Regions from separate parts of the Polaromonas sp. P2_G11 genome, predicted to be linked through region 3. Evidence: predicted binding sites of a transcription regulator. Region 3 holds the regulator's gene; each other region holds the start of a gene.
The links. Region 3 encodes LexA, which represses DNA repair genes until DNA is damaged. Its sites were predicted from a motif close to ACTGTATNNNNATACAGT; they were not measured.
Positions count from the first base shown of each region.

Region 1: imuA (translesion DNA synthesis-associated protein ImuA) is a predicted target of LexA. The motif match lies at 1,193-1,210, and genes of this name have one in related genera.
Region 2: AC1DWQ_RS19590 (DNA topoisomerase IV subunit B) is a predicted target of LexA. The motif match lies at 1,620-1,637, and genes of this name have one in related genera.

Region 1 covers NZ_JBFUFE010000007.1:75,246-78,498, reverse strand. Annotated here, with positions in the region: gene AC1DWQ_RS22795 (alkaline phosphatase D family protein) at 1-31, shown strand, start outside; gene AC1DWQ_RS22790 (hypothetical protein) at 244-1,044, shown strand; gene imuA (translesion DNA synthesis-associated protein ImuA) at 1,239-2,099, shown strand; gene AC1DWQ_RS22780 (Y-family DNA polymerase) at 2,059-3,253, shown strand, end outside.
Region 2 covers NZ_JBFUFE010000005.1:465,759-469,011, forward strand. Annotated here, with positions in the region: gene AC1DWQ_RS19590 (DNA topoisomerase IV subunit B) at 1-1,573, opposite strand, end outside; gene AC1DWQ_RS19595 (MFS transporter) at 1,766-2,986, shown strand; gene AC1DWQ_RS19600 (SDR family oxidoreductase) at 3,178-3,253, shown strand, end outside.
Region 3 covers NZ_JBFUFE010000002.1:655,601-658,853, forward strand. Annotated here, with positions in the region: gene AC1DWQ_RS09670 (D-2-hydroxyacid dehydrogenase family protein) at 1-263, opposite strand, end outside; gene AC1DWQ_RS09675 (hypothetical protein) at 410-802, opposite strand; gene lexA (transcriptional repressor LexA) at 939-1,643, opposite strand; gene AC1DWQ_RS09685 (asparaginase) at 1,784-2,740, shown strand; gene adk (adenylate kinase) at 2,843-3,253, opposite strand, start outside.

The sequences.
Region 1 (3,253 bases), on a different contig from region 3:
CAGCAGCAAGGTGATTCACCCGGTGGGGTAAGCGGCCCCGCTTAACCGAGCCACTTGGCCAGCCGGAGCCTGCTGGTTGCCGGTTCGGGCGTGATGGTGCCGCTCTCGGGACATGTTATTTTTCACCTGAAAAAGGGGATGGCGCCAGCCGCGCGCCATGACTAGACTGAATATCCAGTCGCCGGTTTTTACCGGAAGGCCAGCTCATCAACATTGCCGCGCTGCGGCACAAGGATGGTCCCCATGGCAGCAGGAAGGGTGTTATCGCGCTTTGGCTTTCCGGTCCTGGCGAGTGCCGGCGCCGCTGCCAGCGCCTATTACCTGGCAAACCAGCCGGTGGTGCCGGTCAAGTTCTCGACGTGGAGAAACACGACGGATCCAAAACAGGCAGAACACATGACCGTCAAATACGGACGGGGTTCGTGGGGCCATTACGAAGATTTCCGGATGGGCAGCGGCCCACCCCGTACGGATTTGCCAAAGTTTGGCGCCGTGAACAAGCTGACGGGCATAGATGAGTCCAAGCCTTACTCGAACTTGGCCTATGGCAGCCATACACCGACGGAGCACAGGGACCGCTTCCTGGCGCGTCCGGCCCTGGCAAGCGATGTCAAGAAGGGGCGGGAATACCGCTATGACTCCAAAGAGGCGATGCGCGCAAAGGTGTCGGTGTTCGAGCTCTGGAAGCTCAAGCAGATGACAAGCGAACGCCAGCAGCACGGCGTGTTCCACCTGTACGGCGAGGCATCCGACCCGTACACGACGCGGTGCATGACGCACATTGAAACGCTGGCCAGTGTCCGTGGCCAGAAGCTGTCTCCCGACAACCCTTCCAAGGTGGCGCACGAGTTTCATGCGCTCAACCCCTCCAGTACCGAGAAACCCAAGCTGAAAACCTACTCGGTAGAGGGCGTTCAGCGCCCTGGCAATGTGCCGGTCGGCACCCCGGTCAAGAGCCACCCCGGCACGCTGGACAAGGCGTATTGGGAGGCGGCCAACACGGGCGCCCACAACGTGGGCCGGCCACCCCCGCCAAAACTCTAGACGCGCGAGAACAGCGGTACCGCCGGCAAGCGCGCTGCACCCTGATTTGCAGGGAGGTGCCGGTTTTCCCGGCGGCTCCGGGGTGAATAATTCTCGACTGGGGTACCCGGGTTTCAAGCGGGTTGGCGGGGCGTCAAATCAGCCATATACTGTACATAAATACAGTATATTCGACTTGATCCGGACCACCTTCCATGCCCACCCTCACTGCAATGCCCAGCGCTTTGCCGGACTTTGCCGACGCCCTGAATGCCCAGGTTTGGCGGGCCGGCGAACTGGGCAGCGCGAGTGTGCAGACGGTGGCCACAGGTTATGCGGCGCTCGACCTGGTCTTGCCGGGAGGCGGCTGGCCCCAGGGCGCGCTGGTTGAACTGCTGTTGCCGCAGGCGGGCCAGCAGGAATGGGGTTTGCTGGCGCCTGGCTTGGCCCGTGCCCTCAACCAGCCCGCCACTCCGGAGGAGCCTGGCGCGCAACTGACGGCGCTGGTCGGCGCGCCTTACCTGCCATTTGGCCCCGCACTGGGCGCGCGCCAGATCGACATGCGGCGGCTCATCAGCATTCACGGCAAGCCAGGTGACGCGCCTTCGCTGCTCTGGGCCACGCGAGAGGCGCTGCAGTGCGCTGACGTGACCGCCGTGCTGGCCTGGCTGCCCGATGCGCGCAGCGCCCACCTGCGCCGCCTGCAGATTGCCGCGCATGCGCACCACAAGCTGCTGTTTGTGTTCCGGCCGCTGCGGGCCCAACACGAATCGTCACCCGCGCCGCTGCGCCTGCTGCTGGAAGGCACTGTGCGGGAGGGCGGCAACCTGCTGGTCCATGTGCTCAAGCGCCGCGGCCCGCCGCTGGCCGCGCCGGTGCTGCTCGATACCCGGCCCGCCCGGCTGTCGGCCTTGCTGGCGGCCAGCCGCGACAGGGCCCGGCAAAAGCGGGAAGAGCAAAAGCGGGAAGAGCTTGCCCCCATCCTGCTGCCATCGCTGGTTTCGCTTCCTGTCACCTCACCCCGGAGTCCCATCCATGCGTTGCTGGATCGCATTGCGCATCTCGATCACCACTGACGCGGCGCAACCGGCCTCGTCTGTGCTGGACGCCGCCGCTTTGCAGCGCGCGGTGGCCAGCCTGGCGCTGGGCTTCACGCCGCGCGTGGCGCTGGTCGATGAAGCGGTGCTGATGGACGTAACGGGCAGCCTGCGCCTGTTTGGCGGGCTGGCGCGGCTGATGCAGCTGCTGGCGCAGAAAATCGAGCTATTTTTTGAATCAAACCAGGTTGCAGGCCTTATGGAACGTGCGCAAGGTGCTACATCTTTGATAGCAATCGGACGGCTTCGGCTGCAGCAGGATCAGGCTGGTGCGTTGAAAAAACGCGTGGCCGACCTGCCCATGCACACGTTGACGGCCGCGCGCCCGCACCTGGGTGTGCTGGAGCGCATTGGCTGCCGCAGCTGGGACGACCTGCTGCGCCTGCCGCGTGACGGCGTGGCGCGGCGTTTTGGCGCCGAGCTGCTGGAGGCGCTGGACCGCGCCCGCGGCACCGTAGCCGACGACTACGAGTGGCAAGTGCTGCCCGAGCACTTTGAAGAAAAACTGGAGCTCAACGCGCTTGTCACCCATGGGCCTGCGCTGATGGCGGGCGTTGAGCGCCTGCTGGTCCACCTGCATGCCTGGCTGCTGGGGCGCCAGAGCGGGCTCTGCGCCCTGAAAATCATCTGGCACCTGGACAAACGCCGCGATGTGGCGCCGACCGGCGAGCTCGAGATTCGCACGGCCCAGCCCGCCCAAGACCTGCGCCATGTGGCACGCCTCATCTCAGAGCACCTGGCGCAGCAAAAGCTGCCGGCGCCGGTGCACAGCCTGACGCTGCAGTCGCTGGCCACCGAGCTGCTGGCCGACTCGGCCGCCGCCACCGGCAGCCTGCTGATGGAAGCGCGCCGGCAGGGCGACAGCGTGGTGGAGCTGGTCGAGCGACTCAGCGCCCGCCTGGGCGATGCCAATGTGCAAGCCTGGCAACCTTGCACCGACCACCGGCCCGAGCTGATGCAGCGCTGGGTGAGTGCCCGAAGTGCTATCAAATCAATAGCTGCTTGCGCACAGCCAATGCGCGCCAGGGCCATAAAAGGCTTAAAAAAAACCACTCCACATGCTTCTTCGGAAGCCCGGGCCGAAGCCTTGTACCCGGCCTGGTTGCTGCCCGAACCGCTGAAATTGCAAGCCG
Region 2 (3,253 bases), on a different contig from region 3:
GGAAAAAGAGGGTCAAAAGCAGCACCTGGATATGCGAGCCGTCCACATCGGCGTCGCTCAGGATGCAAACCTTGCCGTAGCGCAGGCCAGAGAGGTCCGGCGTATCGTTCGGGCCGTGCGGGTCGACCCCGATGGCGACCGCGATGTCGTGGATTTCGGTGTTGGCAAACAGGCGGTCGCGCTCGACCTCCCAGGTATTGAGCACCTTGCCGCGCAGCGGCAGGATGGCCTGGCTTTCCTTGTCGCGGCCCATCTTGGCGCTGCCGCCGGCCGAATCACCCTCGACCAGGAAGACTTCGTTGTGCGCCAAATCCCGGCTTTCGCAGTCGGTCAGCTTGCCGGGCAGCACGGCCACACCGGAGCCCTTGCGTTTTTCGACCTTCTGGCCGGCTTTCTGCCGGGTTTGGGCGGCCTTGATGGCCAGTTCGGCCAGTTTGCGGCCGTAATCGACGTGCTGGTTAAGCCAAAGCTCCAGCGTGGGCCGCACAAAGCTGGACACCAGCCGTACCGCGTCGCGTGAATTGAGGCGTTCCTTGATCTGGCCCTGGAACTGTGGATCGAGCACCTTGGCGCTCAGGACATAGCTGGCGCGGGCAAAAACGTCTTCCGGCAAGAGCTTGACCCCCTTGGGCAGCAGCGAATGCAGGTCGACAAAGCTCTTGACGGCATTGAAGAGGCCGTCGCGCAGGCCGCTTTCGTGCGTGCCGCCGGCGCTGGTGGGAATCAGGTTGACGTAGCTTTCGCGCACCGGCTGCCCCTCTTCGGTGAAGGCCACGCACCACTGCGCGCCCTCGCCTTCGGCAAAACTCTCGTGCGAAGCGTCGGCAAAACCTTCGCCCTCAAACATCGGGATCACCGGGTCGCCGGTTAGCGTCTGCATCAGGTAATCGCGCAGGCCGCCCTTGTAGAGCCAGGTTTGGGTATCTTTGGTTTTCTCGTTGGTCAGCGTTACCGTGACGCCGGGCATCAGCACCGCCTTGCTGCGCAGCAGGTGCGTGAGCTCGGCCATGGGCAGCGCGGCCGATTCAAAGTATTTGGAATCGGGCCAGGCGCGGACGGTGGTACCCGTCTTGCGGTCTCCATCGCCGTTTTTGCGCAGGTGCAGCTTTTCAATGACGTCACCGCCCGAGAACACCAGGTGGGCGACCATGCCTTCACGGTAAGAGGTGACTTCCAGCCGCTTGGACAGTGCATTGGTCACGCTCACGCCGACGCCGTGCAAGCCACCCGAGAAGCTGTAGGCGCCTCCCTTGCCTTTGTCAAATTTGCCGCCCGCGTGCAGCCGGGTATAGACGATCTCGATGACCGGTACCTTTTCTTCAGGGTGCAGGCCGAAAGGAACGCCTCGGCCGTCGTCGTCGACGCTCACCGAGCCGTCGGTGTGCAGCGTGACCTTGATCTTCTTGCCGTAGCCGGCCAGGGCCTCGTCGGCGGAGTTGTCCAGCACTTCCTGGATGATGTGCAGGGGGTTGTCGGTGCGCGTATACATGCCCGGCCGTTGCTTGACGGGCTCCAGGCCCTTGAGCACGCGGATCGAGCCTTCGGAATATTCGGTGGGTAGTTTGTCAGCCATGGCAGATGAAAGAATTGCCGCAATTGTAGTCGGGGCCGGCAAAGTCACTGTATAAATATACAGCCAACCTGATTTGAGACAGGGAACGAAGTGCGGCCCGGGCAGTGTTCCGCCATTTTCGTTACAGTCGGCAAAGAGCCTTCCGGCCGCCTCAGGCCTTTCCTTTTTTTCGCCACTCGCGGCGACTCGCCCATGACCACCGAAACCAAAAAACTCTCCATGCTGCAGGTGCTGATCTGCGGCGCCACCATCGTCACGCTGTCCATGGGCATTCGCCACGGTTTTGGCCTCTGGCTGCAGCCCATCACGCAGGCGCAGGGCTGGACGCGCGAGACTTTTGCCTTTGCGCTGGCGGTGCAAAACCTGTCCTGGGGGGTGTTCGGCATTTTTGCCGGCATGGCGGCTGACCGCTTTGGCGCCTTCCGCGTGATCGTGGGCGGTGCCCTGCTGTACGGGCTGGGCCTGGTGGGCATGGCGCTGTCGCCCACCGGTTTCCTGTTCACCCTGACAGCCGGCGTGCTGATTGGTGCCGCGCAGGCCGGAACCACGTATGCCGTGATTTATGGCGTGATCGGGCGCAATATTTCGGCCGATAAACGCTCGTGGGCCATGGGCGTGGCCGCGGCGGCGGGCTCATTCGGCCAGTTCCTGATGGTGCCGACCGAAGGTTTCCTGATCAGCAGCCTGGGCTGGAAAGAGGCTTTACTGGTGCTGAGCGGCGCCGTGCTGCTGATTGCGCCGCTGGCATTGGGCCTGCGCGAAGGCGGTTTCACCGGCGGGCAGCCTGCCAAACGCGAGCAGACTATCCTTCAGGCGCTGCGCGAGGCTTTCAAGTACCCGAGCTTTCAATTGCTGATGGCGGGCTACTTTGTCTGCGGCTTCCAGGTGGTGTTCATCGGCGTCCACATGCCCAGCTACCTCAAGGACAAGGGCCTGTCGCCCCAAGTCGCAAGTTACGCGCTGGCGCTGATCGGCCTCTTTAATGTGTTCGGCACATACATTGCGGGCTCGCTGGGCCAGAAAATTGCCAAGCGCAAGATCCTGGCGACGATTTATCTCTCGCGCGCCATCGTGATCGCCGTGTTCCTGGCGGCACCGCTCAGCCCCTTGAGCGTCTACATCTTTGCCAGCCTGATGGGCCTGCTATGGCTGTCGACCATCCCGCCGACCAATGCCGTCGTGGCGCAGATCTTCGGCATCCAGCACTTGTCGATGCTGGGTGGCTTTATCTTCTTCAGCCACCAGATCGGCTCCTTCCTGGGCGTCTGGCTGGGCGGCTATTTATATGACCGCACGGGCAGCTACGACATCGTCTGGTACATCGCGATTGCATTGGGCGTGTTTGCCGCGCTGGTGAACCTGCCGGTTCGTGAATCACCGATTGCACGCGCGGCCGTGCCCCAAGGGGCCTGACGTGGCCAAAAGAATCGGCCTGTGGACGCTTGCGATCATCGCGTCGCTGGGGGTGTTTGCCCTCTACACACGGCCGGATTTCCTGTTCACACTCGCCAACCAGGTCTGGGCCTGCTTCTAGCGCAAGGCCCTGCCTGGGGGTTTTATGTGTGTTTTGGGCTGCGGCCCAATCAGGACGGGCGCAAGCAGCTATGAAAACAATAGTAATTACCGGAGCTTCGGACGGCATAGGCGCTGAAATGGCGCGGCAATTGGCCAAAACCCACG
Region 3 (3,253 bases):
CAAGCCGCGACATCTATATGGCTTCCGACACGGCCTGTCTGGGCAATCAGCTTGAGTTTGGGCAGCTTTTCAATAACTTGCCGGTTGAGCTGGGTTCTCTCCCGGATCAGGACGATGACATCGGCATCCTTGAGGCGGACGGACAGCTGGCCGATGCCTTTAACGGTGTTGGTATAGACCTTGGCAGGGTAGGCCTCCAGCTTGGCTGCGCAGTTCAATTTCCGCACCGCGTCCTGATAGTCGTCGAGGATCACAATATTCATGCCGATATTGTGCCTGCAAGATTTTTCTTCCTTGCCGCCGGGGTCACTTCCGACTGGGGATTTTGTATCTCAAGGAAACGCACCAGACGGCGCCGCAAAGCACATAGGCCCGGGCTGAACTTCTGGTGGGATGCTTGCCGTACCAGTTATCTCAAAGAGGTTTCTCGCTGGCTCATGCGCTCAAGTTCCGCGCAGACGTCGGCCATGCGGCCGGATATCACCATGCGGCCAGCGCACGCTGGGCCGACATTGGAGTCAAACTCACGGACAACTCGCAGCCGGCTGGGTCGGGACGCCTTGACAGAGCGTTGGACGGCAAGAGCACCAGTGGCGCGGGCAGACGGGCCGCGCATTGCCGCGAAATCGCCGGAAGCAAAGGGTAGCGCAAGCTGGTGAGATCTGGGCTGTGCGCCGGCTGGCGCGGAAAAACGGCTTGCCCCAGTCATACCCTGCGCCGGCAAAAACAATGACACCAATGCCTGCACGGGTGCCAGCAGGACTGACGACATTGGTGAATGTGAAAAACTGATGATTCCCATGATGAACTCCTGTATGAGAGAGGTTTACACAGGCAGGATTGCAAACTGGCAAATTGCCAGGAAGGCCCCGACACCAGGGTGTTGGCCATCACAACGGCCAAACGCCCGCCACCTGGTGCGTGGCCAGGTGAGCTGCCTACATCAGCATCGTGTTGCGAATGAGGCCGACGGCCAGGCCTTCCAGTTCGAAAGGCTCGCCGGGCTCGACCACAATGGTTTTAAAGTCCGGGTTTTCGGGCAGAAGTTCGATCAGGTGCTTGTTGCGACGAAAGCGCTTGACGGTCACTTCATCACCCAGCCGGGCCACGACAATTTGACCATTCTTGGCTTCCTTGGATTGCTTGACGGCCAGCAGGTCGCCATCCATGATGCCTGCGTCCCGCATGCTCATGCCGCGGACCTTGAGCAGGTAGTCGGGCTGGCGCTGAAACAGGCTGCTTTCAAAATAATAGGTTTGCTCGACATGTTCCTGCGCGAGAATCGGGCTGCCAGCAGCAACCCGCCCCACCAGAGGTAGGGCGAGTTGGGCCAGGCTTTGCAACGGCAGGGAAAACTGTTTGATTCTGGATTCGTTCAGGCTGCGAAGGGCGTCATTGCGCAAACGTATGCCGCGTGAGGTCCCGCTGACCAGCTCGATGACGCCTTTGCGGGCCAGCGCCTGCAAGTGCTCCTCGGCGGCATTGGCAGAGCGAAAGCCAAGCTCAGCGGCGATTTCAGCACGGGTGGGCGGGGCGCCCGTGCGCGCGATGGCGCTCTGGATCAATTCCAGAATTTGCTGCTGGCGCGCAGTGAGCTTGGGAGCCTCAGAGGGAAAATGCGAAAAGTTATCGAGTGTGCTCATCACTGTTGCTCCTTGAATCACTGCTTCAGCCCGCTTGCGTATTGCCTGCTGGCTTTGGGTACGCAACGTTGCCGTAGCTGTTTTAATATCCAGTAACTGTATTTTCATCCAGTTTTTAAAAGATTGCAAGTTTACGTTTTATGCATCCTCAAAATATTGTGATTCTGGGCACCGGCGGCACGATTGCCGGGCAGGCTGCGAGTGCGTCGGACAACATCGGCTATACCGCTGCCCAGGTGGGCGTTGAGCAACTTGTGGCGGCGGTCCCGCCTTTGGCCAGGTTCGGCCCCTTGATGACCGAGCAGGTCGCGCAGGTCGACAGCAAGGACATGAGCTTCGATGTATGGGTGCGGCTGGCCAGTCGGGTCAATCACTTTCTGGCCCAGCCGGACGTGCAGGGCATTGTCATCACGCACGGCACGGACACGCTGGAAGAAACGGCGTATTTCCTTCATGCGGTGTGCCGCCCCGATAAACCTGTGGTGCTGGCCTGTGCCATGCGGCCGGCGACTGCGCTGGTGCCTGACGGCCCCCAGAACATGCTGGATGCCATGGCGGTGGCGCGTCATGCTGGGGCAATGGGTGTTGTCGCGGTGTGTGCCGGAACCATCCACAGCGCGCTGGACGTGCAGAAAGTGCATACCTACAGGGTTGACGCTTTTGACTCCGGTGATGCGGGGCCGATTGGCTATGTGGAGGAAGGATTCCTCAGGTTAGTGAGAAATTGGCCGGAAACCCATGTGGAACGGGCGCAAGCAGCTATAAAAATAATAGCGAATTCCATGATTCCGCTCCAGTGGCCGCGCGTTGAGATTGTCATGAACCATGCCGGCGCCAGTGGTGCGATCGTGGACGCGTTGCTGGCACAGGGTGTCCAGGGGCTGGTGGTTGCTGCCACGGGTAATGGCACCTTGCACCACGCGCTGGAGGCGGCCTTGCTTCGCGCGCGGTCTGCGGGGGTTCGGGTCGTCCGTGCGACAAGATGCTTCAATGGCCGGGTCTTGCCCACACCGGGGGATCTGTTTTCTGATTCGCAGGGGCTGAGTCCCGTGAAGGCGAGGATAGCGATGATGCTCGAGTTGCTGGCGGAGAGTTGAAGCCGCGCTTGCAATTGCAGTCCACCAGGTCCGGAAGCCGGAATAAAAAAAGCCGTCGGGCTGACGGCTTTTTTGGGGCAAGTGGACTCGCGTTAGGCCGGTTCAACCCGCCAGCGCCTTAAATGCCCGGGCGGTGATCTCGTCAACACCGCCCATGCCGCTGATGGCACGGTATTTCGGGGCCAGTTCAGGCTCTGACTTTGCCCAGCTGGAGTAGTACTCAACCAGCGGACGGGTCTGGGCGCTGTAAACCTCCAGGCGCTTGCGGACAGTTTCTTCCTTGTCGTCATCGCGCTGGATCAGCGGCTCGCCGGTCACATCGTCTTTGCCTTCAACCTTGGGCGGATTGAACTTGACGTGGTAGGTGCGGCCTGAGGCGGGGTGCGAACGGCGTCCGCTCATGCGCTCGATGATGGCGTCGAAGGGGACGTCGATTTCAAGAACGTAGTCCAGCTTGACGCCGGCAGACTTCATGGCGTCCGCCTGCGGAATGGTGCGCGGAAAGCCGTCAAA